Regions from separate parts of the Bariatricus sp. HCP28S3_D3 genome, predicted to be linked through region 2. Evidence: predicted binding sites of a transcription regulator. Region 2 holds the regulator's gene; the other holds the start of a gene.
The links. Region 2 encodes Rex, which represses fermentation and respiration genes when NADH is low (regulators of the CRP and FNR family bind a similar motif). Its sites were predicted from a motif close to ATTGTTAANTANTTAACAAT; they were not measured.
Positions count from the first base shown of each region.

Region 1: ACTNB3_RS05450 (iron-sulfur cluster assembly scaffold protein) is a predicted target of Rex. The motif match lies at 10,008-10,027, and genes of this name have one in related genera.

Region 1 covers NZ_JBQHTK010000004.1:169,219-184,299, forward strand. The annotation lists gene murI (glutamate racemase) at 1-121, shown strand, start outside; gene ACTNB3_RS05405 (M23 family metallopeptidase) at 179-1,315, shown strand; gene ACTNB3_RS05410 (Rqc2 family fibronectin-binding protein) at 1,335-3,074, opposite strand; gene ACTNB3_RS05415 (YicC/YloC family endoribonuclease) at 3,345-4,223, shown strand; gene gmk (guanylate kinase) at 4,297-4,920, shown strand; gene rpoZ (DNA-directed RNA polymerase subunit omega) at 4,971-5,213, shown strand; gene rimO (30S ribosomal protein S12 methylthiotransferase RimO) at 5,369-6,709, shown strand; gene pgsA (CDP-diacylglycerol--glycerol-3-phosphate 3-phosphatidyltransferase) at 6,706-7,248, shown strand; gene ACTNB3_RS05440 (competence/damage-inducible protein A) at 7,250-8,512, shown strand; gene ACTNB3_RS05445 (GNAT family N-acetyltransferase) at 8,531-9,961, shown strand; gene ACTNB3_RS05450 (iron-sulfur cluster assembly scaffold protein) at 10,072-10,764, shown strand; gene ACTNB3_RS05455 (GGGtGRT protein) at 10,840-11,850, shown strand; gene ACTNB3_RS05460 (ECF transporter S component) at 12,015-12,512, opposite strand; gene ACTNB3_RS05465 (hypothetical protein) at 12,888-13,145, shown strand; gene ACTNB3_RS05470 (DUF445 domain-containing protein) at 13,302-14,075, shown strand; gene ACTNB3_RS05475 (MerR family transcriptional regulator) at 14,230-14,994, shown strand.
Region 2 covers NZ_JBQHTK010000006.1:83,395-98,475, reverse strand. The annotation lists gene alr (alanine racemase) at 1-1,148, opposite strand, end outside; gene ACTNB3_RS06850 (NAD(P)H-hydrate dehydratase) at 1,145-2,668, opposite strand; gene ACTNB3_RS06845 (redox-sensing transcriptional repressor Rex) at 2,766-3,416, opposite strand; gene ACTNB3_RS06840 (ABC-F family ATP-binding cassette domain-containing protein) at 3,560-5,485, shown strand; gene ACTNB3_RS06835 (NADP-dependent isocitrate dehydrogenase) at 5,529-6,725, opposite strand; gene ACTNB3_RS06830 (GntR family transcriptional regulator) at 6,751-7,389, opposite strand; gene ACTNB3_RS06825 (DUF1653 domain-containing protein) at 7,520-7,990, opposite strand; gene ilvA (threonine ammonia-lyase) at 8,007-9,221, opposite strand; gene ftsY (signal recognition particle-docking protein FtsY) at 9,215-10,162, opposite strand; gene smc (chromosome segregation protein SMC) at 10,179-13,739, opposite strand; gene rnc (ribonuclease III) at 13,750-14,442, opposite strand; gene acpP (acyl carrier protein) at 14,496-14,726, opposite strand; gene plsX (phosphate acyltransferase PlsX) at 14,747-15,081, opposite strand, start outside.

The DNA of each region.
Region 1 (15,081 bases), on a different contig from region 2:
AAAGGAAGAAAACTCGGCTTCTGTACAATACTTTTTTTCGGGAGTACCGGCAGACGACGCGCAGATAGAATTGGTGGAACGCTGCATGAAACGCCTGGATGAGATGTACGACATAGTATAGACATTTCCCCTGGTCGATCCGCATAGAATGTGATGAAGGCGCAGCAGGAGATCATGCATGGGAAAACAGAAAATTTCGCCGAAAGGATTTGTGATAACAACCGCAGTAGCAGCCTGTATTCTTGGAACCGCATATTGGAGTGAGCAAACCGTAAACGTAGGAGGAAACACCGGTCATGCAGCAGAAAGTCTGGTACAGGATACCTTTACGGCCTATCTTCTTGAAGAGGAACCCGAAGAAAATGCAGAAGAAAACGGGGATGAAAAGGATTACATCAAGTGGGTGGAATTTCATGTGACATCAGAGGCAATGAAGCAGGCATATCAATATGATTTGGATACATATGACGGCGATGTTCACCTGAACTGGGTCGATCTTCTTGCATACCTGGGAGCAAAATACGGGGGAGATTTCTCCCGCTACCGAAGCTCGGATCTTGCCGAAACGGCTGAAAAGCTGCAGATGGGTGAGTTATCGGTGAAAGAACTGGAAGACACGATGGAGTACTTTGCATATTACCGTGAAGCTTATGGGGCGGTTCTGGACGGGATGGTGGGAGAGTACCGTCTGGAACAGTCCGATGGGAGTATGAAAAGTTTTTATGGGCTCAAGGCATTTAACCCGATCGCGAAAGGATTTCCATATTCGGATTATGACGATTTCGGAGTTTCCAGAAGCTACGGATACCGCAGAAATCATCTGGGACATGATATGATGGGACAGGTGGGGACACCGGTTATAGCAGTAGAATCCGGCGTGATTTCAGCGCTCGGATGGAACCAGTATGGCGGCTGGAGGATCGGAATCGACAGTTTTGATAAAAAGAGATATTACTATTACGCACATCTAAGGCAGAACCGTCCGTATGCCGAAGGGCTGAAAGAAGGAGATGTGGTGCAGGCGGGGGATGTGATCGGCTATCTCGGCCGCACCGGATACAGCTCGGAAGAAAATGTCAACAATATTGATGAATATCATCTTCATTTTGGGCTGCAGCTTATTTTTGACGAATCACAGAGAGAAGGAAATCATGAGATCTGGGTCAGCGGATATGAACTTGTGCGGTTCCTCTCCATGAACCGCTCGGAAGCGGTCAGAAATGACGCGACAAAAGAATGGACGAGAAAATATGCTTTCGTTGATCCGGCTGCAGAAGCGTATCTGAAGGAGAATCAGAAGACACATAGTGAATAAATATTAAGAGGTGCAGGGGTTATCCCTGCACCTCTTGAATTCCGGAAATATCCGAATCAATCATCATGGAATAGTTGGTATAATACACCACGAATCCCGGTTTACTTCCATTTGGTTTTTTGACATGTTTTTTCTCCACATAGTCGATCTCCACCTTTTCGGATTTCGCATTCTTGGAGTAATGGGCAGCCAGGCGGGCCGCCTCCTCGAAAGTGCGGTCCGGCATTTCGTCTCCGCCGGTCTTTACGATAACGTGGGAGCCGGGCGCTCCTTTGGCGTGGAACCACCAGTCGTTCCCTGTGGCAAAGTGGAAAGTCAGTTCATCGTTCTGGAGATTATTCTTCCCGACATACATGTGATAGCCGTCCGAAGAAATATAGTGGAGTGGCTTACTGGTGATCTTGACTTTCTTTTTGGTAAATTTGCGCCGGATGTATCCGGTAGAGACCAGCTCTTCCTTGAGCTGCGTCAGGTCGTCCTCCCCGCGTGCCATTTCCAGTGCATTTACGATGGATTCCAGATAGGTGATCTCGTCGTGAGTCTCCTGAATCAGACCGGTCAGTGCTTCATAGGTCCTCTTCTGCTTGTTGTATTTCTCAAAATAGCGGGCTGCATTTTCCTGTGGAGTTTTCTGCGGATCCAGCGGAATCGTAACCATTTCATTGGTGTAATAGTTGAGCGCTTCCAGCTTCTTAGCGCCTTCCTTCAAATTGTAGCCGTAGGTATGGATCAGTTCCCCGTAAACTTTGAATTTGTCCCGGTTCTGTGTGTCCCGTAACTGGCGCTGCTGCAGAACGTATTTCTTCCGGTTCCGTTCCAGAGCCGTCTGGACCACGCGCCTTAGATCCGACGATTTCTGGCGGATCCGGGTGATCGTGTCGCGGGAAGCATAATAGGTCCGTATCACCTCGGAAATAGAGTCGAAGGTCCGGACACGGTAATTTTCCAGATGAGTAAGCGGGATGGATGAAAATTCCACCGGGTCATCTCCTTCATAATAAATCTGAGGGGAGAAATCTCCGTTTGCCACCTGCTCGAAGAAATAGGTGAACTGACGGTACAGATGTGCCAGCACATCCTCGGAGAGTTCCCGTGGTGGGAGCGCAGAGTCAACACCCGCAAGATGGCAGATCTCCTCGGCAGCGACCGGGCTGACGCCGGTAAAACTGTTATAGATCGCCTTTGCGAGAGGCATCGGTTTGGAAATAAGTCCGTCACGGAACACCGATTCCGTTACATCCAGCGGATCCAGCTTGCTCATCGTGTCAGGGATAAAATAGTCTCTTCCGGGAAGGACTTCACGCACAGAACTCATCTGGGCGGAGACATGCTTGATACTGTCCAGGATCATGCCCTTGTCATTACAGAAAATGATGTTGCTGTGTTTGCCCATGATTTCTACGATCAGCGTCTTCCTGCAAAGGTCACCCATCTCATCCAGATGCTCAATATCGAAATGGATGATCCGTTCCAGCTTCGGCTGACTGATCGACACGATCCTTCCGTTTCCTACATATTTTCTGAGCAGCATACAGAAATTCGGTGCCGTCATGGGACTTGGTTTATTTTCTTCCGTCAGATAGATCAGAGGAAGGGAGGCGCTTGCGGAAATGCAGAGCCTTTTCTGTCCTTTCGGAGTCTTGATTGTGAGCAGAAGCTCGTCGGTTTCCGGCTGGGCGATTTTATAGATTCTTCCGTCTAAAATGGTTTGATTCAGTTCTTTTACTATATTTGCGATTGTAATGCCGTCAAAAGCCATAGTTACACCTCGTTTTGAAGTTTTAAAGGATCATAAGGTAAAGACCGGTGCGGGTGGAAAATGAACCGCCCGGATTATGACCCTTGTACCATCATACCATGCTCCCGCGTGATTTGCAAATGTACGGGGAACGGTTCTGCATAGTTATAAAGAAACTCGGATGAGCGGCTGAACTGACTTAGAAAGGTTGACATGCCAAAGGGGAAAGGGCTATAATATAACGTAGCAAAATTTGGTCGCAGAGCGGCCGGTAAGAAGAGGGAAAATCAGATGATAAAGAGTATGACAGGTTTCGGACGCTGTGAGGTATCCGAGGCAGAACGCAAGTTTACGGTAGAAATGAAAGGAGTCAATCATCGTTATCTGGACGTGGGAATCCGGATGCCGAAAAAGCTGAACTTCTTCGAGACATCGATCCGCAACTTATTGAAGAAATATATCCAGCGCGGCAAGGTGGATCTGTTTATTACATATGAAGATATGTCAGAGGCTCAAGTTACTTTAAAATATAATCAGAAGCTGGCAAGTGAATATATGGACTATTTCAAAAAGATGGAAGAGGATTTTCATCTGGACAATGACATCCGTGTATCTACACTTTCCAGATGTCCGGAAGTGCTCACAATGGAAGAACAGGTCGTGGATGAAGAGGAGCTCTGGAACGGACTTTCCAAGGCGCTGGAGGGAGCCTGCAGACAGTTTGTTGAGACGAGAACGGCAGAGGGCGAGAATCTGAAGAAGGATATCATCGCAAAACTGGACGGTATGCTGGAGACGGTGGCATGCATCGAAGAACGTTCGCCGCAGATCGTGGCGGAATACCGTGAGAAGCTGGAGACGAAGGTGAAGGAGCTTCTCGCAGATACACAGATGGATGAGGGGAGAATCGCGGCAGAGGTCGTGATCTTTGCGGATAAAATCTGTACGGATGAAGAAGTAGTCCGCCTGAAGAGCCATATCAAGCATATGAAAGAAACGCTGGAATCTGCAGATGGAATCGGACGCAAGCTGGATTTCATTGCCCAGGAGATGAACCGGGAGGCAAATACCATACTTTCCAAGGCAAATGACCTGGAAGTTTCCAATCATGCCATTGATCTGAAGACTGAGATTGAGAAGGTTCGGGAACAGATTCAGAATATTGAATAAAAGCTTTGAAAAATCTTCGGTTTTATGGTAAAATAAATATTTGCTTATATAGAAAATGGCAGGAGAGCTGATTATGAGTAAAAAAAAGGGAATACTTATTGTAGTTTCCGGCTTTTCCGGTGCCGGAAAAGGAACGCTGATGAAGAGACTGCTGGAAGATTATGATGATTATGCACTTTCTGTTTCGGCAACTACCAGAAGTCCCCGTCCGGGAGAAGAAGACGGAAGAGAATATTTTTTCAAGTCCGTTGAGGAATTTGAAAAAATGATTGCACAGGATGAGTTGATCGAGTATGCTAAATATGTTAACAACTACTATGGTACGCCGAAAGAATATGTGATGCAGCAGCTTGAAGAAGGGAAAGATGTGATCCTTGAGATCGAGATCCAGGGAGCACTGAAGGTTAAGGAAAAGTATCCGGACACCCTGCTTCTGTTCGTCACACCGCCGGGAGCCAGGGAATTGAAAGAGCGTCTGGTTGGAAGAGGTACGGAGACCATGGAAGTGATCGAAAGCCGGATGAAGCGTGCGGTGGAGGAGTCGGAAGGCATGGATCAGTACGATTACCTGGTCATCAATGATGACCTTGACACCTGCGTGAAGGAAATGCACCGGATCATCCGTGCGGAACATGATCGCGTATGCCGGAATGAAGAATTTATCAGCAGGATCAGAAAAGAACTGGAAGAATTATAAAGTTCGGGATGCAGATAAGATACGAAGAGAGACTGAAAGGAGCAGAATTTATGTTACATCCATCTTATAGCGATTTGATGAAAGTAGTAAACCAGGATGTGGAAGAGGGAGCAACCAAGATCGTTAACAGCCGTTATTCCATCGTGCTTGCCACTGCAAAGCGTGCAAGACAGCTGATCGACGGTGAGATGCCTCTTGTTGACACGAAGCCGGGCGAGAAGCCGCTTTCCATTGCAATCGATGAGCTGAACAACGCAAAGCTGAAGATCATTGCAGAGGATACGGAAGAGTAAAAAGAACGATGCAGCAAGTACGCCGGGGCGTACTTGAATCCCAAGGCAGAAGCAGGCGACTGTGTCTGCCTTGCTGAGCTTTATTTGGGAAGAGAATAAGGCGACAGGAGCTGCCTTTGGCGGCTTGAAAATTATTGATACGAGGAGAACATGCCATGAACATTTTATTTGTTTCACTGGGCTGCGATAAGAATCTGGTGGATACGGAAGTGATGCTGGGACTTCTGGCAAAGAAGGGGCATCAGATGATCGATGATGAGACGCAGGCGGATATTGTGATCGTTAATACCTGCTGTTTTATTCACGATGCCAAGGAAGAGAGTATTCAGACTATTCTGGAAATGGCTCAGCTTAAAGAGACGGCTGTCCTTAAGAAACTGATCGTGACAGGCTGTCTGGCACAACGTTATAAAGAGGAGATCCTGGAGGAAATCCCGGAAGTGGATGCGGTGCTCGGAACCACATCCTACGATGAGATCGCGGAAGTGATCGACGGACTGTTCAGTGACAGCCCGATGGAACGGGCGGATGCCAGAATGATCATGAAGGATGTGGATTATCTTCCCGAGACGCAAAAGGGAAGGTTGGTTACGACCGGCGGACATTTTGCCTATCTGAAGATCGCGGAAGGGTGCGATAAGCATTGCACGTACTGTATCATTCCGAAGATCCGCGGAAATTTCCGCAGTGTACCGATGGAGGAACTGATCGATGAGGCAAAAGAGCTTGCCGATCAGGGGGTTAAAGAACTGATTCTGGTAGCCCAGGAGACCACCCTTTACGGCAAAGACATTTACGGAGAGAAGTCGCTCCCGCGTCTTTTGAAAGCGCTCTGTAAGATTCAGGGACTTCGGTGGATTCGCATTCTCTACTGTTATCCGGAGGAAATCACGGATGAGCTGATCCAGGTAATCAAGGAAGAACCCAAGATCTGCCATTATCTGGATCTTCCGATCCAGCATGCAAGCGATGCAATCCTGAAGCGGATGGGAAGAAAAACATCGAAGGAACAGCTCATTTCCATTATCGGAAAACTTCGGGAAGAGATTCCGGACATCACTCTTCGGACAACGTTGATTACGGGATTCCCGGGAGAGACGGACGAACAGCATGAAGAGCTGATGGATTTTGTGGATCAGATGGAATTCGAACGCCTGGGTGTCTTTACTTACTCACCGGAGGAGGATACGCCGGCAGCCGAGATGCCGGATCAGATTTCAGAAGAAATCAAGCAGGATCGTCAGGCTGAACTGATGGAGCTTCAGCAGGACATCGTGTTCGATCGGAATGAAGATCTGATCGGAGAAGAAATGCTCGTCATGATTGAGGGAAAGGTAGCCGATGAGAACGCGTATGTGGGAAGAACCTACCGCGATGCGCCGAACGTGGACGGACTGATCTTTGTAAATACAGATGAGGAACTGGTTTCCGGGGATTTCGCGAAAGTGAAAGTGACCGGGGCTATGGATTATGATTTGATAGGAGAATTATTATGAATTTACCAAATAAACTGACTGTACTTCGTGTGGTTATGATTCCGTTTTTTGTGGCATTTTTGCTGTTTGACATCACAGGCGCGGCAGATAAATGGATCGCACTTGCCATTTTCTGTGCGGCCAGCCTGACAGATATGCTGGATGGAAAGATCGCGAGAAAATACAATCTGGTGACGAATTTCGGAAAGTTTATGGATCCGCTTGCAGATAAGCTTCTGGTGTGTACCGCGATGATCTGTCTGGTTTCCATGGACAAGTTGAACGTGATCGTCGTTCTGGTTATTATTGCAAGAGAATTTATCATCAGCGGGTTCCGGCTGGTGGCTTCCGACAACGGAATCGTCATTGCGGCGAGTTACTGGGGCAAATTTAAAACGGTGTCCCAGATGGCGATGGTCATCGTGTTGATTATGGATCTGGGAGGCGTGTTCGAAATGATCGGCAATGTGCTTGTCTGGGTGGCACTGATTCTGACCGTTGTATCACTGGTGGATTATATAGCGAAGAACAAGCAGGTATTGACACAGGGAGGCATGTAACATGGTTGTGGAACTGATTTCCGTAGGAACTGAAATTTTACTTGGAAATATTGTAAATACGAATGCGGCTTACCTAGCAGAGAAATGCGCTCTGCTAGGTTGTTCTTTATATCATCAGACGGTGGTGGGCGATAATGAGGAGCGTATGGAGGACGCGATACGTCAGGCACTTGACCGCTCGGATATCGTGATCCTGACAGGGGGACTTGGACCTACGAAGGATGATTTGACGAAAGAAGTGACTGCACGTGTATTCGGAAGAGAACTGTATCTGGATGAGCATTCTAAAGAGCGGATCGAAGCGTATTTCGGTCGGATAGGGAGCAGCCGGATTACGGAGAACAACTGGAAACAGGCGTTGGTTCCGGAAGGCGCGATCGTGATCGATAACCATAACGGCACCGCTCCTGGACTGATCATTGAAGATCCGGAAAAGGGAAAGACAGCGATTCTGATTCCGGGACCACCGAATGAGATGAAACCCATGTTCGAACAGGACATTGCTTCGTACCTGAATAAACTGCAGCCGGAAGGAATTTATTCTCATATGGTGAAAATATGTGGTATCGGAGAGAGCCGGGCCGAAACGATGGTGGCGGATCTCATGGACGCACAGACGAATCCGACGCTGGCACCTTATGCAAAGACGGGAGAAGTTCATTTCCGGGTGACTGCGAAGGCGAAATCCGAGGAAGAGGCAGAAGAGCTCATGAAGCCGATGATCGAGGAAATGTATCGACGCTTCGGCGATGCGGTGTATACGATCAATGAGCAGGAGACACTGGAAGAGAATCTTGTGGCACTTTTGAAAGAAAAGGGCATGACACTTTCGACCGCAGAATCCTGTACCGGGGGCAAGCTGGCCGGACGGCTTCTGAATGCGGCCGGAGCTTCTGAGGTGTTCAATGAAGGGTATATTACTTATGCAAATGCATCCAAGGAAAAGATTCTGGGTGTGAAGCATGAGACACTGGAAGAATTCGGCGCGGTAAGTGCACAGACAGCCGAAGAAATGGCGCGAGGTGCGGCAAAGGCAGCAGAGGCTGATGCGGCTCTGAGTGTGACCGGAATCGCGGGACCGGGCGGCGGGACCAAGGAAAAGCCGGTCGGACTGGTCTATATCGGATGTGCGGTGAACGGACGCGTGACGACCCGGGAATGTCATTTCACCGGAAACCGGGAGAAAAATCGGGATTATGCGGTTGTGCGGGCGCTTACACTTTTGAGGGAGGAATTGCTGGCGGCAGGACAGCAGCAGAAATAACATAAAGAGGTAAAGCGTATGATAATTAAAAGACTGGAAAATGAGGAAATACTGGAAGGACTGCATCTGGTATGGGATGTGTTTGCTGCTGATATTGCACCGACGTATTCGAGGGAAGGTGTAGAAGAATTTCAGAAATTTATTAAATATGAGAATTTTATGCCGAAGGTGCAGAGCGGACAACTGATTGTGTTCGGAGCAATGGAAGGACAGGAGCTCTGCGGAGTCGGTGCTGTGCAGACTGACGGGCACATTGCGCTTCTGTTTGTCGGGAAGAACTGGCAGAGACGGGGAATCGGAAGGCTGCTCTTTGTTGCCCTGCAGCAGTTCTGTATTGTGGCATTTGGAATAACGAAGATGACGGTTCATGCGGCGCCTCAGGCCGAAGGATTTTACAGGCGGCTTGGATTCCATGAAGTGGCTCCGGAGCAGGTGAAAAACCAAGTCCGTTACGTTCCGATGGAAAGAGCGATGAGTGCGGAAGAAATCCGGCTTCAGAAAAAAGCAAAACGCAGAGGAAAATTCCTGATGCTGGCTATCCTGGCTCTTGTGGTACTTCTGGGAATAGGTGTCGGAACGACAGCGTATAGAGTATTTACGATGGTTCAGGATGGAATTATGGATGGCGGAGGAATGAAAAATCCATTCCTAAGCGATGGGGGTCAAACGGATCAAACGGAGAAAGAGACGAAAAAAGAGACCGGGGAAGGAATTGATGGAATCGAATGTTACCAGGCGGAGAACCTGCCCTACACGATTACGGAGGAGTCTTATTCTTATGAATCCTCGAAAAGTGAGGGAAGCATCACATCCCAGTTCGATGTGAAGTATCCGCAGATCCAGGGGCTGGAAGGAGAACAGATTGCGAAGGTTAATGAGGAACTGAAAAACTGTGCGATGAGTACGGTCAATGCGCTGTATCTTAAGGCCAGCGATGATATGAAAGCGGCGGTGATGAAAGAAGACTCTCCGATCCTCGCAAGTAAGGTGACTTATCGTGTGACATACGCGGGAGAAGATTTTATCAGCGTAGTCTTCTCGGATGATTATTATGCAGGAAACAAAAATGCAAGATATCAGGATCTAAGAACGAGAAACATCCGCCTGTCAGACGGAAAAATCTATGAAACGAGTGAAATCATCAATGTAGATACGGAATTTATAAAAGAATGGAAGAAACGGATGAAAGAAGAAGCACCGAATTCGATCGTAGTAGATGCGCTGAAGACGTCACAGTATCGGAAAATCCTGAGCGGAGAGATCCTTGATAACCGTTATTATGACAATTTCTTCGTGGACAAGGACGGTATTGAAATCGGTATGACCTATCATTATCGGGATGATGAACAGCAGAAGGAAGAGCGTGGCTGGATCACCGCACCATTTACAATGGAGGAGATAAAAGCCTACAAAACAGACAGTGATTTTTGGAATCTTTGTACAAACTAATGATTGACGAATGTCGAAAATTATGCGAAAATAAAGACATATATGGGGTGTTAAAAATATGTCAAACACACTATAGGAAGAAATCATTTACATTTGAAAGGAGTTTTAACATGATTTATTCACATGAAGTAGAAATGATGTGTCCGGTAGCTCAGGGTGCAAATCACGGACCGGCTCCGATTCCGGAAGAAGCGAAATGGGTTAAAGCAAAAGAAGTAAAGGATATTTCTGGTCTGACACACGGAATTGGCTGGTGTGCACCGCAGCAGGGAGCATGCAAACTGACTTTGAATGTTAAAGATGGTATTATCCAGGAAGCATTGGTTGAGACGATCGGATGTTCAGGAATGACTCATTCCGCAGCTATGGCATCTGAAATTCTTCCGGGCAAGACAATTCTGGAAGCACTGAATACAGACCTTGTATGTGATGCTATCAATACAGCAATGAGAGAGTTATTCTTACAGATCGTTTACGGAAGAACTCAGAGTGCATTCTCTGAAGACGGACTTCCGATCGGCGCAGGTCTGGAAGACCTTGGTAAAGGACTTCGTTCTCAGGTTGGTACAATGTATGGAACACTTGCAAAAGGTCCTCGTTATCTTGAAATGGCAGAAGGATATGTTACAGGTATCGCACTGGACGAGCATGATGAGATCATCGGTTACAAATTCGTAAGCCTTGGCAAATTCACAGATTTCATCAAAGGCGGAGACGAACCAAACGTAGCATGGGAGAAAGCTCAGGGACAGTATGGTCGTGTAGCTGACGCTGTTAAGATCATCGACCCACGTAAAGCTTAATCATTAGTGTCGCCTTAAGAATTGGTGCCGCTTGTACATATCAGGTAACTTAAAATAAATCAGGAGGACAAGTAAATGGCTTTATTTGAATCATATGAAAGAAGAATTGATAAAATCAATGAAGTATTAAACAGCTATGGCATTGCTTCTTTGGAAGAAGCAGAAAAGATTACAAAGGATGCCGGACTTGATGTTTATAATCAGGTTAAGGCTATTCAGCCGATCTGTTTTGAAAATGCATGCTGGGCATATATCACAGGTGCAGCAATCGCAATTAAGAAAAATGTTGACACAGCAGCAGAAGCTGCAGCAGCAATCGGTGAAGGCCTTCAGGCTTTCTGTATCCCGGGTTCTGTAGCAGACCAGAGAAAAGTAGGTCTTGGACACGGTAACCTTGGAAAGATGCTTCTGGAAGAAGATACAGACTGCTTCGCATTCCTTGCTGGTCATGAATCATTCGCAGCAGCTGAAGGCGCAATCGGTATCGCTGAAAAAGCAAACAAAGTTCGTAAAAAACCGCTTCGTGTTATCCTGAACGGTCTCGGAAAAGACGCTGCAAAGATCATTTCCAGAATTAACGGATTCACATACGTTCAGACAGAATACGATTATTATACAGGAGAACTGAAAGAAGTTCAGAGAATCGCTTACTCTGACGGACTTCGTTCTAAAGTAAACTGCTACGGAGCAAACGATGTACGTGAAGGTGTTGCAATCATGCACAAAGAAGGCGTAGACGTTTCTATCACAGGTAACTCTACAAACCCGACACGTTTCCAGCATCCGGTTGCAGGTACATACAAGAAAGAATGTATCGAACAGGGCAAGAAATATTTCTCAGTTGCTTCAGGCGGCGGTACAGGACGTACCCTTCACCCGGACAACATGGCAGCAGGACCGGCTTCCTATGGTATGACGGATACACTCGGACGTATGCACTCTGACGCACAGTTCGCAGGATCTTCTTCCGTACCGGCTCATGTAGAAATGATGGGACTTATCGGTGCGGGAAATAACCCGATGGTTGGTATGACGGTAGCAGTTGCAGTTTCTATCGAAGAAGCTAAGAAGGCTGGAAGATTCTAATTGAAAAACCGCATATAATAAAGCTTTATGAAGTGCTAAGAGTTTTTTCTTAGCACTTCTTTTAATGTCAAAGTAAAAGAAATCACTCCACGAAGAAAGATTACTTTGTGAAGCGATTCCTTTTTTGAAAAGCAGAAGATTACAGAATGATTTGAATCCTGTAATTAACTGATTCTCCCATATACTTTTTTCACAGGCTGATATAATATTGCAATTGCAATAACCATAAATACAGCATTGATGACAGTTGCTGGAATTGAGATTACAGAGCCTGCAATTGCAGCTGCGAGTCCATTTCCGAGGATCATCATCTTTACAGTACCCATGACCAGCTCGATCAGAACATTCATACATCCGTAGATGACTGCACTGATAATTGCACCTGTGTATTCTTTTTTCTTATCGCCGTTCGCTTTTTCCTTAAGAGAAGCAAATATCACTCCGATGATCAGACATTTGACAACTGTTTCGATAAATACCTGAGGAACATCCTGCATATATCCATTTAGGATATCAAAGATGATAAGTCCAAGCGTTCCCGATACAGCGCCTTTTTTACCGTTCTGCAGAAGAACACCCATCACTACGAAAACATGACCAAAATGTACAAAGGGTGTGCCTATCGCTGCCCGGCAGCGGAATTCGAAATGCTTGTATTCCAAGGAATGTAATTGCAGCGAAAAATGCTGTGATAACTAATTCCTTTACTTTATTCGTAACCATTCTATATACCTCCCGGTTGATTTCCTTTATAAAATAATGAAAAATATTATACATGGAAAGTATATAAATAAGAATAGCCAATTTTATGTAATTTTTACAGTCCAGTTTTGGGTGACTGGGGGGCGTGTACATAGTCACCCGCTCAGGTTATTTCTGTCCGACTGAGATTGGTCATTTCTCTTTCAAAATACAATGATTTCTCCTTACATTACTACTTGACAAGCATATAATTAATGCTATAATAATTTAATTGTAAATAATTTAAAAACGAAATAAAAACCGATTCATAAAAAAGTGAAATGGAGGAAATTGAAATGGCACTGACTGATGATGAAAAGATGTGGGACACAATTGAAGAACATGGGGCACCATGTAAAGTAAACTTATTCTGCGATTCAAAAAAGACTTATACTGGTCCGGGTGAAGAATATGTTGATTTGTGGAGTATACAGGACAAGAAGATTCCGGTTGACTTGGAAGAAATCCGACGCGGTAAGGGAAATGTTCTCTGGGGAAGATTAAAAGATGGATTTGGATGGATCGATCTAAGAAATGTTCAGTTGGCTGAATAGATCTTCTTGATGTGAAAAAATAGGAAAATGAAATGTATCGGAGGAACTGAGGGATGATACTGGAAAAATTGGCAGGACCTCTTATTGGGGCAGTCATCGGATATTGTACAAACTATATTGCGGTAAAAATGCTGTTTTACCCTAAAAGAAATCAAAATCTGGGGACACAAACTTCCGTTTACCCCGGGAGCAATACCAAAAGGAAAACCGAGACTGGCAAAAGCAATTGGAAATATTGTGGCAAATACGCTTCTCACTGAGGAAGATCTGAAAAAGAAAATCTTGTCTGACGAAACCGAAAATGCAGTTGTGGAAAAAATAATGGATGGATTGTCGACAAATCTTCATACTTCTATTAACAGGATTTGCCCCGAAGAAGAATACACAAATGTGAAGGAAAAAGTCACAAACTTATTGACGGATCAGATTCTGGAATCAGTACAGAACATGAATCTGGAACATATAATTGTTGAAGAGGCAGGAAAAGCAGTAAAATCAAAGACAAAAGGGACTATGTTGGAAATGTTCCTGAACGATGAGATGCTAAATTCTCTGATTCAGCCGGTAGGAGGCGAAATTGTCAATTATATCCAGGTAAGCGGGGCGGATTACATTAAAGGTGAGATCAGCAGAAAACTGGCCGCACTGGAAGAAAAAAGCATTTTGGAATTGTGCGATAATCTGAATGTTTCACAGGATTCCGTGCGCGGGATGGTGTCGTCACTGTACCAGACGGCGATAGAATCGGCAGCAGGAAATCTGGTCAGCAATTTGAATATTGCCGGAATTATTGAAGAGAAAGTCAGTGAAATGAGTATTGACGATTTGGAGAAGATGGTGCTTTCTGTTATGAAGAAAGAACTGGATACGATCGTAAATCTTGGGGCGCTGGTAGGTGCGATTCTGGGGATGTTGAATATATTGATTTAGTGAAATGGATGGGAAGAAGTACTTTGAAGTGGAGTACTTCTTCTTTTGTGCATTTTGGGGTACCCGTCCCTCAAAAGGATTATAATATTTTTGCAATTACCTATTGACTTTGACGCAGCGTCAAGCAGTATCCTTTATACCGGAGGTGAAAAGCGTGGAATACAGTATCAGAGAGTTGTCGCAGATGGCGGGAGTCAGTGCACGGACTTTACGTTATTATGACGAAATCGGGCTTCTGAAACCCCTTTATGTAACTGAGGCGGGATACCGTTATTATGGGGAAAAGGAAGTCGATATCCTGCAACAGATTCTATTTTACAGAGAAAGGAAATTTGACCTGAAGAGTATTAAAAAGATGCTCTGCGAGGATGATTTTGATCGGATGCGGGCACTGGAAGAACACCTCGCAGAGCTGGAAAAACAGCGTGACCGTCTGGAATCGCTGATCGGTACAGTGAAACAGACAATATCGGCAATGAAAGGAGAATGGGTGATGAGTGATCCGGAAAAATTCCAGGCATTTAAAGAAAAAATGGTTCGGGAAAATGAAGAACAATATGGCAGGGAAGTGCGTGAAAAATATGGAGATGAGGAAGTGGATGCCTCCAACAGAAATATGTTGAATATGACGGAAAATGAATGGGAACATTTTCAGAAACTGGAAAGAGAAATCAGAGAAAGTCTTCAGGATTGTGTGAGGAAAGGTGTCAGAGCGGACAGCGAGGAAGCGAAGCACATTGTGGAACTGCATAAAGGATGGCTTATGTCAACGTGGAAGAGTTATTCGGCTGAAGCGCACAAAGGTGTAGCTGGCATGTATGTGGCGGACGAGAGATTCCGGCAGTATTATGATAAAGAGCAGACAGGATGCGCAGAATTCCTGAAAACGGCAATAGAATTTTGGGCGGATCGAATGTAAAAGATAAGGTGGCTGGATATTCAGCCACCTTATTTTTTTATTACTTGCAAATATACTTCATCAGTGGTAGGCTATCTTTCTTCAAAT
Region 2 (15,081 bases):
TGCCTTACTACCTCTCCGCCGCGAATATATTCCCGGGGAACACGTTTATTGATGTCACAGACAAATTCATAATTAAACCTTCCGGATAATTCACTTAACGTTTCAACCGGAAGATACACCCCTTCATTTTCACCAATCAGGGTAACCTTATCTTCAAACTTCACATTAGGAATATCTGTCACGTCAACCATGAACTGGTCCATGCAGACTCTTCCAACGATCGGCGCTTTCTTCCCATGAATCAAAACATATCCTTTATTGGACAGACTCCTGGGATACCCGTCACCGTACCCGGCCGGTACTGTTGCAATCTGCATTCTCCGATCCGCTACAAAGGTTCCACCATAGCTGACGGCAGTCCCTTTTTCAATCCATTTCAAATATGTGATATGGGAAATCAATTCCATAGCCGGTTTCAATGGAACCGAATCTTTTCTCACTTCCTCAGAAGGGTACATACCGTAAGTAGATATGCCCGCTCTCACAAGATTCAGATTCAATTCCGGCTGATCGATGATCGCAGCACTGTTTGATACATGAAGTAGTGAGAAATGGATACCCCTTTTCTCCAGTTCTTCTTTAACCCGGATATATGAAGTAAATTGCTGATCTGTGATCTCCTTATTTTTCTCATCAGCCCGCGAAAAATGTGTAAACATTCCTTCCAGCTCTACACATGGAAGATGACTGATCTTTTCGATTGCGTTCACGCTTACGTCATCCGGCGCAAATCCGAGTCTGGACATTCCGGTATCAATCTTAATATGAAAGATTGCATTCATTCCCAGTTCTTCTGCTTTTGCCGATGCCAGAGCTGCCAGTTCACCGTCATAGACCGTCATACGGATCTGATGCCGAATCATCGCTTCCATCTGATCCGGGAAAATGCATCCGAGGCAAAGAATCGGTTTTCCAATCCCAGCTTTTCGAAGCAGGATCCCTTCTTCCAATGTTGCCACAGCATATCCCCATACGTACTCCACATCTTCTAACATTTCTGCAATCGGTACGGCACCATGTCCGTATCCGTCCGTTTTCACGACAACGATCATCCGCGCATCGTTTTTAATATTACGATACATCATTTGCATGTTATACATTACTGCATCGAGATCGATCACTGCACGCAGTCTGTTATATGTCTTCATTTCAAGTTTTCCTCCAAAGTTTTTAGTGTTCTGCCAAGCCCCCGGATGAGATCTTCAGCAAGCACACTGTAGGATCCACATTCTTCTCTTGCCGTATCTCCGGCAAGGCCGTGCAGATATACTCCCAACACAGCCGCGTCAAAAGTCGGGAGGTTCTGAGCCATCAGGCCGGCAATCGTTCCTGCCAGCACGTCACCGGAACCGGCCTTCGCCATTGCTGCATTTCCGGATGAATTCAGAAACGTCGGATGTCCGCAAGCTGCGACGAGTGTTCTGCTATCTTTCATGGCACAAACGACCTGCATTTTTTCAACAAACTCACGTAGAAGAGCGTTCCTATGATTCTTTAGTTCTGCAACAGGATATCCTGTCAATCTTGACATTTCTTTCATATGAGGTGTCAGCACATACTGTTCTTTCTGGCGCGCCCATTTTCTTCGCTCTTCTTCGGTAAATTCCGCAAGAAGATTGAGACCGTCCGCATCAATCACACACGGCTTCCGGTTCATTTCCAGCGTCATTTTAAAAAGTCTCCGCGAATACTCTGAAATTCCAAGTCCGCATCCGATGCAGACCATATCTGCCCATTGAAGCAGATCTGGAAGTTCCCGGAAACAATCTAAGGCCATCTCATCATAAGTCGTGATAATAGCTTCCGGCAGAAGCTGCTGAAGAATCTGTCTGTTGGATTCTTCCGTGTATATCCGTACAAGGCCTGCGCCTACCATGTACGCCGCATGGGCACTTAAGTACGCTGCCCCCGACATTCCCCTACTTCCGGCAATAAGAAGAACCCTTCCATAGCTTCCTTTATTGGAATCCGGCTTTCTCTCCGGCATCCTGGAAATCACATCCTGTTTTTCCAGCATAAAATAAAGATCGTCCCGGTTTTCAAAGCCCGGATCCGTAATGCCGATATCCTTTACCAGTACTTTCCCCGCATACTCGGAACCCGGAAAGAAAACCTGACCTGCCTTAGCGTATGCAAACGTGACTGTCAAATCAGCCCGGAACGCACATCCCAGTACTTCCCCGGTGTCAGCGGAAATTCCGGACGGAGTATCAATCGCAACTTTGTATCCCTGATACCGGTTCATTTGTTCAATCACATTCTGGTAATGTCCTTCGATATTTCGGCAAAGCCCGATTCCAAATACGGCATCTATAATAACACTATATTCCTTCTCCGGTAAAGTGTTTCCTACAGACACGCCCAGATTTTCCAGAATATGCATCTGCTGCTTCGTTTCTTCACTCCTGGATTCCAATTTTCCGGCAAAACACACATCGACCCTTTTTCCTTCTTCGGCAAGCAGTCTTGCCACCGCGAATCCGTCTCCACCGTTGTTGCCGGAGCCGCATACCACCAGTGCATAGGACAGATCAATCTGCTCTTCTTTCATTGCAGCCATACACTGAAGCGCCGCACGTTCCATCAATACCAGCGAAGGAATCCCGATCTCATGGATCATTCTTCCGTCCGCCGCTTTCATCTGTTCAGCCGTCAATATATATTTCATATTCTCACCTTCCAATACGCAATAAAGAGCCCCGCAGCCGGAACTCTTCTCTCATTACGCCGATTCAGGCAAAATGTGTGTAACACATTCTGTCGAATTATGAATTATCTGTATGTTCCATATTATAACGTGTTATATTGTATGAAAGTCTCATCAGACTCTCCGATAAATGCACGTTCTCAACAATAATATTATCCGGAAGATTCAAATCTGTATGTGCAAAATTCCAGATCGCCCGCACACCATTATCAACCAGAACATTCGCAACATCTATGGCTCTTGTCTTCGGAATCGCAAGTACTCCGATTTCAATATCATTCTTCTGAATAAAATCACTCAGTTCATCCATCATCCGGATCTCCACACCGCGGATCGTAATTCCCACAAGTCGTGGATTCACGTCAAATAATCCTTTTAATACAAAACCTCTTTTTTCAAATGCTGCATAATTAGCCAGTGCCTGTCCAAGATTACCGGCACCGATAATGACCATGTTATGTTGGTTGTCCAGTCCCAGAATTTTCCCTATTTCCGTATATAAGTATTTTACATTATACCCGTATCCCTGTTGTCCAAATCCACCAAAATTATTAAGGTCCTGACGAATCTGGGATGCAGTTACTTTCATTCTCTTGCTCAAATCGTTGGAGGATATTCGTTCCACACCGTGTTCCAGCAATTCGCCAAGATAACGATAGTATCTCGGAAGTCTTCTGATTACTGCCTGAGATATTTCTCTTTCTTCCACCTGACATCCACCTTCCATTCTTATTCTAAATTTCATTATATAAAAATGACATAAAAAAGTCAAACTTAATAGTTGTTTTTTATTGTATTTCCGATATAATGAGGTAGACAGTACCTATTTCTACAGTATAAGGAGGTTTGAAAATGATACTGGCATGCCACAATTTAACGAAATCCTTTGGGGAGCAGGTTATTGTGAATAAAGGCTCCTTTCATATAGAAGACCGTGAGAAAGCGGCGCTGGTCGGTCTGAACGGCGCCGGGAAATCCACAATTTTGAAAATGATCGTCGGTGAATTGAATAGTGATGACGGTGATGTAATTCTTACCAAAGGAAAAACAATGGGCTATCTTGCCCAGCACCAGGACCTGATGAGCGGGAATACCATTTACGAAGAAGTCCGCACCGCCAAATCTGAGATTATCGAAATGGAACGTCAGATTCGTGCACTGGAACTGGAAATCAGTACGCTGACCGGTGACGCACTTCAGATGAAACTTGACACTTATCATAGACTTACCGCTGCATTTGAACGTGCTGACGGCTATTCTTATAAAAGCGAACTGGTCGGTGTTCTTAAAGGCCTTGGGTTTACTGAGGATGAATTTCAGAAACCGGTGGACGCCCTTTCCGGCGGCCAGAAGACACGTGTTTCCCTCGGCAAACTTCTGCTGACGAAACCGGATATTTTACTGCTGGATGAGCCTACCAATCACTTGGATATGAATTCAATCGCATGGCTTGAGAACTACCTGCTGAATTACTCCGGTGCAGTGCTCATCGTCTCCCACGACCGTTATTTTTTGAATCGTGTCGTAACGAAAGTGCTGGAGATTGAAAACGGTACACTGATGACATATATGGGAAATTATTCAGATTATGCCCAGAAGAAACAGCAGCTCAGAGACGCAAGGCTGAAAGAATATCTGAATCAGCAACGGGAAATCAAGCATCAGGAGGCAGTCATCGAAAAGCTTCGTTCCTTCAACCGGGAGAAATCAATCCGACGTGCGGAAAGCCGGGAAAAGCTGTTAAACAAAATCACACCTGTTGAAAAACCGGTTGAGCTGAATACCGATATTCATTTAAGCCTGGAGCCTTCCTGTGTTAGCGGGAACGACGTGCTTCGCGTTGAAGGCCTTGGAAAATCATTTGCTCCCCAGGTCCTTTTTCAGGATGTCAGCTTCGAGATTAAGCGAGGTGAACATGTAGCCATCGTAGGCGATAACGGAACAGGGAAAACGACACTGCTTAAGATTTTGAACAATGTGATCGCGGCGGATTCGGGAAGCTTTACACTGGGAACCAATGTACATATCGGTTACTACGATCAGGAACATCACGTACTTCACATGGAAAAAACGATCTTTGAAGAGATCTCCGATGATTATCCGACACTTACGAATACACAGATCCGGAATGTTCTAGCTGCATTTTTATTCACAGGCGATGATGTATTTAAGATGATCGGTGATTTGAGCGGCGGAGAACGCGGACGAGTATCTCTTGCAAAGCTGATGCTCTCCGAGGCGAACTTCCTGATTTTGGACGAGCCTACGAACCACCTGGACATCGCTTCGAAAGAAATTTTGGAAAATGCATTGAATGAGTACACCGGAACCGTACTTTATGTGTCCCATGACCGTTATTTCATCAACCAGACAGCCACGCGTATTCTTGACCTGGTGAACCATACTTTTGTAAATTATATTGGAAACTACGATTACTATCTCGAAAAGAAAGAGGAACTCACGACGGCATACGCCGGTGGCAATATTTCAGACAAGCAATCTACGAATGAAGGCACTTCTTCAATGTCCCAGTCCAAAATGAGCTGGCAGGAACAGAAAGAAGAACAAGCAAGAATCCGGAAGCGTCAGAACGAACTGAAAAAGACGGAAGAACGCATTACCCGGCTGGAAGAACGAAACCAGGAGATCGATACGCTTCTTATGCAGGAAGAAATCTATACCAATTCCGTCCGGTGTCAGGAACTGGCAAAGGAAAAGGCTGCAAATGAAGAAGAGCTGGAAGAGCTCTATGAAAAATGGGAAGAGCTGGCTGAATAACTGTTAAAAACGCGCCTTATCGGCGCGTTTTTCCTGTTTTTATTTACAATCTCTCAGCGATCGCTTTGATAAAATCTTCGCTGTTCAATACAGTCGGATTTGGAAGCGTCGTGATCAGTGCAAGATCTTTAGTCATATTTCCGCTTTCAATTGTATCGATCGTTGCCTTTTCCAGCTTATCGGCAAAATCCATCAGCTCCTGATTTCCATCCATCTCACCACGTTTTCTGAGTGCCCCCGTCCATGCAAAGATCGTTGCCACGGAGTTAGTAGATGTTTCTTCTCCTTTCAGGTGCTTGTAATAGTGCCGCTGTACCGTTCCGTGTGCTGCCTCATATTCATAGTATCCTTCCGGAGATACCAGCACGGAAGTCATCATGGCCAGTGATCCGAATGCGGAAGAAACCATGTCACTCATCACATCACCGTCATAGTTCTTACATGCCCAGATATAACCGCCTTCAGACTTCATCACACGTGCTACGGCATCGTCGATCAGCGTATAGAAATACTCGATTCCGGCTTCTTCAAACTTCTCTTTGTAATCTGCATCAAAAATCTCCTGAAAAATATCTTTAAAGGTATGGTCGTATTTCTTGGAAATCGTATCTTTCGTTGCAAACCAGAGATCCTGTTTCGTATCCAGTGCATAGTTAAAACAGCTTCTTGCAAAACTCTCGATTGACTGATCAATATTATGCATGCCCTGAACAATTCCGGATCCGGTAAAATTATGAACCAGCTCTCTCGTCTCGGTTCCGTCCTCTGCGGTATAAACCAGTTCTACCTTTCCGGCACCCGGGATCTTCATTTCAGAACCTTTGTAAACATCCCCGTAAGCATGTCTTGCAATCGTGATCGGCTTTTTCCAGTTCTTTACACAAGGTTCAATTCCTTTTACAACGATGGGTGCACGGAATACAGTACCGTCAAGGATCGCACGAATGGTTCCATTCGGGCTCTTCCACATTTCTTTCAGATTATACTCTTTCACACGGGCTGCGTTCGGAGTGATCGTTGCACATTTTACTGCAACCTTATATTTCTTCGTTGCGATTGCAGAATCCACAGTAACCTGATCGTTTGTCTCGTCTCTGTGTTTCAGGCCCAGATCATAATATTCTGTCTTCAAATCAATATACGGAAGAAGAAGATGCTCCTTGATCATCTTCCACAGGATCCTTGTCATCTCATCTCCGTCCATCTCAACAATTGGTGTCGTCATCTGAATCTTGCTCATGCTTACTCTTCCTTTCTTTTGCCTGTTATTCCTGCTCAATATGAAGATTCTCCATAACATTCAGGATATGAATATGTGCCAGTTCTTCTGCACGGTCCGCATCTCCGGTCCGTAGTGCATTCAGGATCTCCCGGTGTTCTTCCAGAGATTTTTTTGCCCTGTCTTCTTTCTTCACGGATCGTTTTCTTGCCACCTGAACATATTTATGAAAATCAGAAAGAATATGTCTGAGTATCCGGCTCTGACTTGCGTCATAAAGAACCTCATGAAACTTTCCGTCAAGTTCTGCAAGCTGTTCGGCATTTCCACGATCCAAGTGGTATTCTGTAAGAAGCAGGACTTCTTCCATTTCCTGAATCTGCTCCTCTGAAATGTGCTCAGCCGCCCAACGTGCACATAGGCCTTCAAGCATGGAACGCGTCATATAGATATCATGCACGTCCTTCTCCGTAATGCCCGTCACATAGGCCCCTTTGTTCGGAATAATGTGAACCAGCCCCTCCAGCTCCAGCTGACGGAGTGCTTCCCGAACCGGCGTCCTGCTGACTCCAAGTTCCTTACCCAGTGTTGCTTCTCGTAATTCTTCATTTTCCTTAAATTTGCCTTTCAGAATGTCCTCGCGGATCTCCTGAAAAACCTGTCCCCTCAGTGAATATTTATCCATGATTCTGCTCCTGAAAACTATATTTTTTGTTGGGGTCAATATAAAATCTGACCCAAGTAAACCTGGCTCATTTTTGTATCATTGTATACAACGATACATTTATTGTCAATAGGCTAGATTATTTTTTCTGCTACATCCGTTTTTCATACTTCATCAATGTCTTGATGTATTTTACCAACTGCTGGTATCGCATTTCCATCGTCTGTGCATTTTCTGTAAAATCCATACTCTGCGCAGCGGCGGAAAGGAATTCATCTGTGAGTTCTGTTTTATATTTTTGAAGGAACCGCAGTTTTTCTTCGTTGCTGCTCAGATCAAGAAATCGCATGATCAGACTCTGTTCCTCCTCATCCGCCACTGCGGTCTCTTCCTCCAGTTCAAACCGATATTCCTGATCTGCATCCGGGAATTTTCTCTTATCGACCTGCTCCAGAAACATTTCCAAAGGTCGTGCAAATACCGGATGTTCTCCGTAAAGTCCTTCATAGACGACAAGCTCTTCTGCACGCTCTGTATGCTTTGCAATTGCAAGTACGCGATAACGATTCCCTTTAAAATGTCTGTAACACTCACCGACTTTCGGCATTCTGCCTTGTTTCATGATTCTCATCCCTTATCTAATAGAGTTTGGCACTGATTGTTTTAGGACGGAATCCTTCTCGCTCCAATGCCTGAATAATTCTGTTTTTGTGTTCCGTTCCAAATGCTTCCATGGTGACTCTGAGTTCAACGGCAGCATTTCGATTAATGCTGACAAACTGATTATGCTCCAGTTTAATTACATTTCCCTGTTCATCAGCAATTGTCTTTGCGACGCGCACAAGTTCACCCGGTTTATCCGGAAGAAGTACGGATACAGAGAAAATACGGTCTCTCTGAATCAATCCATGCTGTACGATGGATGACATGGTAATGACATCCATATTACCGCCGCTTAAGATACAAACAACCTTTTTGCCTGTCAGATCCATCTGTTTTAAAGCAGCCACAGAAAGAAGTCCTGAGTTTTCGACAACCATTTTGTGATTCTCGACCATATCAAGGAATGCACCGACCAGTTCATCATCTTCTACTGTAAGGATATCGTCTACATTTTCCATAACATACTGAAGCGTCTTTTCACCAACTGTTTTTACAGCGGTACCATCTGCGATCGTATTTGCGCTCGGAAGAGTCACAACATGGCCTGCCGCTACGGCCGCTTTCATACTGGCTGCTGCTGCCGGTTCCACACCGATCACTTTGATCTTAGGATTCAGCATTTTCGCAAGTGTAGAAATACCCGTGATCAGTCCGCCTCCGCCGATCGGCACAAAGATATAATCGACCGTCGGAAGTTCCTGCACGATTTCCATCGCGATCGTTCCCTGTCCTGTTGCAACATCAAGATCATCAAACGGATGAACAAATGTATAGCCGTGCTCCTCCGCCAGCTCATAAGCCTTTGCACAGGCATCATCATAGACATCTCCGTGAAGTACCACTTCCGCTCCGTAACTCTTGGTACGATTGACTTTGATGAGTGGGGTAACGGTCGGCATAACGATGGTAGCCTTACATCCAAAGGCTTTTGCGGCATATGCGACACCCTGTGCGTGGTTTCCTGCGGATGCAGCGATCAGTCCTCTGGCGCGTTCTTCCTCTGACAAGGTACTGATCTTATAATAAGCGCCTCTGAGCTTATAGGCACCTGTATACTGCATGTTTTCCGGTTTCAGATATACTTTAGCTCCGGTCTGTGCGCTTAAATGCTCACTGTAAACCAGTTTGGTAGGTTTGGTGACCCGTTTTACAATCTCGCTTGCTTCTTCAAATTTCTCTAACGTTAACATGTCTCTTCTCCTTCTTCTGTCGTAAATAAAGCGTTTACAAACTGATCTGAATCAAATTTCTGCAGATCATCAATGGATTCTCCCACTCCGATATATTTAACAGGTATTCCGAGTTCTGCCTGAATCGCAACGGCAATTCCTCCTTTTGCGGTACCGTCCATCTTCGTCAGAATGATACCGGTAATGTCTGCAACTTCACTGAATTCTCTGGCCTGTGCAAGTGCATTCTGACCGGTCGTTCCATCCAGCACGACCAGAGTCTCGCGGTACGCTTCCGGATATTCTCTCTCCAGCACACGATTGATCTTCTTCAGCTCTTCCATCAGATTCTTTTTATTATGAAGTCTTCCCGCCGTATCACACAGCAGTACGTCGGCCTTTCTCGCTTTAGCAGCCTGGACCGCATCATAAACGATGGCTGCCGGATCCGCTCCTTCCTGCCCGCCGATCAGATCGGCCCCGGAACGGTTTGCCCATTCTCTTAGCTGTTCACCGGCTGCCGCACGGAATGTATCTGCTGCCGCAAGGACAACTTTTTTGTTCTGGTCTCTCAGTTTTCCCGCTAGCTTTCCAATGGTTGTCGTCTTGCCAACCCCATTTACTCCAATCACCAGAACTACCGATGTTCTTTCTTCAAATTCATAAGCCGTCTCTCCTACATACATCTGTTCTTTGATGCTGTCGATCAGAAGCTGCTTACATGCGATCGGCTCTTTGATGTGCTGCTCTTTAACTTTTTTGCGCAGATCCTCAAGAATCGCATAAGTGGCCTTTACTCCCAGATCTCCCATGATCAGAATTTCTTCCAGCTCTTCATAAAAATCTTCGTCAATATTGGTAAATCCGTGGAAAATACTGTCAATGCCCGATACAATATTGTTTCTGGTCTTAGTAAGCCCGGACACAAGTCGTTTAAAAAATCCCATTTTCTCTTCAGCCATATAATGCCTCCCATTCCTACTGATCCAGTTCATTTTCCAGAAGATCGACAGACACAAGCGTAGACACGCCTTTCTCCTGCATGGTAATACCGTAGAGGCGGTCTGCCGCCGTCATGGTACCTCTACGATGCGTGATCACAATGAACTGTGTATATTTTGTAAGTTTATGTAAATACTGTGCAAATCTGGTTACATTGGAATCATCCAGTGCTGCTTCGATCTCATCCAGCAGACAGAAGGGCGATGGTTTCAGATTCTGGATCGCAAAAAGCAGCGCAATCGCGGTCAACGCCTTCTCTCCACCGGAAAGCTGCATCATATTCTGCAGTTTCTTGCCCGGTGGCTGTGCGATGATCCGGATGCCCGCTTCCAGAACATCTGCATCCTCCATCAGCTCCAGTGTACCCTTTCCTCCACCAAATAGTTCTTTGAAAACCTGATTGAATTCCTGCGCGATACGCCCGAACTGCTCGGTGAACTGTTTTCTCATCGCTTCATCCAGTTCCTCGATAATCTTCGTAAGTGTTGTCTCCGCTTCGACCAGATCGTCATGCTGACCTTTCAGGAACTCATATCGTTCCGCAAGATTTTTAAAATCCTCTATTGCATTGACATTGACCGAACCGAGTGCTTTAATTTCTGCCTTCAATTCCTGGATCCGCTTCTTCATCATAGACAGATCTGTCAGATTTTCATCTCGTATCTCAAGAGCCCTGTTGTAAGTAAGTTCATACTCTTCCCACATATAATTGATCTGTTTTTCAGATGCTTCCTCATAGCCGGTTTTCCGGCTGTCCAGACGGAAAACTTCCTTGTCCAGTTCTGCCATATGTTTCGACAATTCGTCCCTTTTTCCAAGGAAAGCCTTGTTCTTCTGATTCAGTTTCTCGCGTTTTTCACGCGATTCTTCAATCTGGGTTTTCAATTCCGTAAAGAGTTCTCCTGAATCATCGATGGTCTTTCGAATTTCTGCGATCTGCTTTTCTTTCTCTTCAATTTCACCGGAGTTCTCGCCCTTGCTTGCATCTAAGGATGCCAGTTCTTCCTCAAATTTCACAATTTCTTCACTGATACGATTCAGATTCTCCTCAATGAATGCATTCTTCTGATCCAGGGCTGCATAAGTCAGATGGATATTTTCATTTTTTTGTACGGCAGTGCTTTCTTCCGCTCGCTCTTTTTCCAACTGCATCTGCAGTTCATCGACTTTTGTTGAAAGCTCTTTTTCCAATTGCTCACTGGTTTCCAGTTCTACCTGAATAGATTCCTGGTTTTCTTCGATTTCATGCACGCGGTGTTCCAGTTCTTCCCGCTCTTTATGCATGCCTTCTGTATTTTCTCTGGTGTACTTCTGTTTCGCATCCACCTGATCCAGATTCATTTTTGCAGTATTCTGTTCGACATAATCCTTCTGCAGGTTTTGTTGTATTTCTTCTACTTTCGCATAAAGCTCCGCACGCTTCGAACGGGCAGCATCGACTTCCGCCTGTGCTTCCTTCATCTCGTTCTCAAGGAGCAGTACTGTTTTCTCAAACTCTTCGATTTCGCGCCTTCTGCTGAGCAGATTGCTGCTGTTCTTAAATGCCCCTCCACTCATAGCACCGCCCGGGTTCATAAGATCTCCTTCCAGAGTTACAATTCGCAAAGTCTGATGGTATTTCCTTGCAAGTGCAATTCCAGTATCAATATGGTCCACCACAAGCGTTCGCCCCAGAAGATGAGCTGCAAGTTTTTCAAACTTCGGCTCCACGCTGACCAGTGTGTCTGCTGTTCCGATCACACCTTTTTCTTTTAATACTTCCGGTTTCCCGATTCCCTGTCCGGGCCGGATAGCAGTCAGTGGGAGAAAGGTTGCACGTCCGAATTTATTTTTCTTCAGATAACCGATCATCTCTTTAGCAGTTTCTTCATCCGAAGTTACAATGTTCTGGATACTTCCGCCAAGAGCCGTCTCGACAGCGATTTCATATTTTTTATCTACTTTGATGATATCTGCAACAACTCCGACGAGCCCCGGAACACTGCTTTTTTTCTCCATAACTTTCCGGATGCTGTTTCCGTATCCATCATAGCGTTCGGTAATATTTTTCAGAGACTCAAGTCTGGACTGTTCCCTGTGAAATGCAGTCTGCCCAATCCGGAGTTTTTCATTCTTATCCGCAATTTCCTTCTGCATTCTCTCAATATCAGCTTCATAAGCTTTCACTTTATTCACAGAATCTACGATTTTTTGGGAAATGCGTCTCAGTTCATCCTCATAGATCTTACGCTCGTCACGATGCCGCTGGGCATCACTCTCAGCTTCTACCAGTCGTTTATAAAGCTGCGCTCTCTGCACCTTGATCTGTTCCAGCATCGTATCATAATGCTGGAGTTTCGCTTTCGTAGAAGCTCGGCCGTTCAGTACTTCCATGATTTCATTCTGATGGTGTTCAATCTTCGCGGTGATCTGTGCAATCTGGGACTGAACTGAAACAAGTACAGTCTTAGCCTGTTCCTGCCTTGCCTCTTCCGAAGACAGCTTCTCTGCGATTTCTTTATGTTCTTTTTCCAGTGTCTTTTTCTGTTTTATACGTTCTTCCAGTTCGAGATCAATCGTTCTGGCCCGCTTCTCATAATGTTCATCATTCATGCGGGCACTCTTGATCTGCTCCTTAAGGAGCTCGATCTGGCCTTCCAGCTGCTGCTTCAAGAGTGTCGTCTCATTCAACTGACTCTTTGCCTTCTCAATAGACGCATCGATCTCATCTACCTGATTCTCAATGAGCTCGTATTCGTTCTTCATATCCTCATACTGCTGATTTGCCTCATCAAGCTCATTCTTTGCAATTGTAAGCTTCTGGTCCACATCTTTCATCTGCTCTTTCAGACGCATCGTTTCCATAAGAAACATATTGATGTCGTACCGCTTCAGTTCTTCTTTCTTCTTCAAGTAAATCTTCGCTGTCTCTGCCTGTTTCTGCAAAGGCCCGAACTGTTTCTCCAGCTCTCCGAGAATATCATTGACACGAACCAGATTCTGCTGCTCTTCTTCCAGCTTTTTCAGAGACATATTTTTCCGTCGTTTAAACTTTACGATACCAGCCGCTTCATCAAAGAGTTCTCTTCGTTCTTCCGGTTTACCGTTCAGAATCTTATCAATCTGTCCCTGCCCGATGATCGAATATCCTTCTTTACCGATACCCGTATCGTAGAACATCTCATTAATATCCTTAAGACGGCAGGCGCTTCCATTGATCAGATACTCGCTTTCCCCTGAACGATACAGTTTTCTCGTAACCTTGACCTCTTCAAAGTCCACCGGCAGTTTATGATCCGAATTATCCAGTGTAATGGCAACCGACGCATAGCTGAGCGGTTTCCTGTTCTCTGTCCCCGAAAAAATAACGTCCTGCATACTTCCTCCGCGAAGCTGCTTAACTCTTTGTTCTCCAAGAACCCACCGAACGGCATCCGATACATTGCTCTTTCCGCTCCCGTTTGGACCCACGATTCCAGTAATACCGTTATGAAACTCAAATACAATCTTATTCGCAAACGATTTGAATCCCTGTATCTCTATACTTTTTAAATACATGCTTCACCTGCTAAGCCTTTCTGTTTTTCAGTTTCAAAATCGCCTGATAAGCAGCCTCCTGTTCCGCAGCCTTCTTGGTGCGGCCGATTCCCTGTCCGTAAGTCGTATCCCCGATCCGGACCTCCACCTGGAAGGATTTATTGTGATCCGGTCCCACTTCACCGACAAGCTCGTAACAGATTCCCTTCTCTGAATTTCCCTGGACAAGTTCCTGCAAGATAGTCTTGCTATCATAAAAGAGTCTTTTTCCTTCCAGATCATTTAACACATGGTTCAAAATGAACTCTTTTGCATTAGCAAAACCACCATCCAGATATATAGCGCCGATCAAGGCCTCCAGCGCATCCGAAGTGATTGAATCCCTCTTCCTTCCCCCGGTTGCATCTTCTCCCTTTCCCAACAGAAGGAAATCTCCCAGATCCAGATCACGCGCACAGAAAGCAAGCGCCTTTTCACATACCATACTGGCACGAAGCTTCGTCAGCTCCCCTTCCGGCATCTTTGGATTCTCGAAAAATAAATATTCACTTGAGACCAGTTCCAGTACTGCATCCCCCAGGAATTCCAGCCTTTCATTGCAGTCTGTCTTTTTCAGGCGTTTTTCGTTCACATAAGAGCTGTGCGTCATCGCATGTTTCAGAAGACCTTCATCCGAAAAACTGTAACTGATTTTTTTCTCCAATTCTTTTAAATTTCTGCTCATATTATCCTCTTCTAAAAGAAAAAGCCCTGTTACGGGCTTTTCCTTTATTATGCCTAATTAATTGCGTTCTTAATCTGCTCAACTGCGTCACCGACAGTTGCAATCTTCTCCGCATCTTCGTTATCAATTTCAATATCAAAAGTATCTTCAATTCCCATAATAATCTGGAAAATATCCAAGGAATCTGCTCCCAGATCGTCCACAAATGTTGTGTCCGGAGTAATTGTATCCGGGTTGCATCCTAATACATCGGCGATAATTTCTTTTAATTTCTCAAATTCCATAACTGTTGCCCTTTCTTTCCTTACATATTAACCGGTTCTTCACCAGCCTGAATACATTCTTTGATTTTTTCATTGATACGCTGTTCCTTAAATGTCACGCACTGTAAAATAGAATTGCAGACTTCTTTAGAAGTGGAACTTCCATGCGTCTTCACAACCAGTCCGTTAAGACCAAGCAGCGGAGCGCCTCCATATTCACTGGCATCAAAATCCTTCATCGTGGATTTCAGCGCCGGCTTCACCAGAAGTGCGCCAATTTTGCTGCGGAGGCTCGTCATCATTCCTTTCTTCATCTTACTGATCAGAACAGAACCGACTCCTTCGTACAGTTTCAGAATAACATTGCCGACGAACG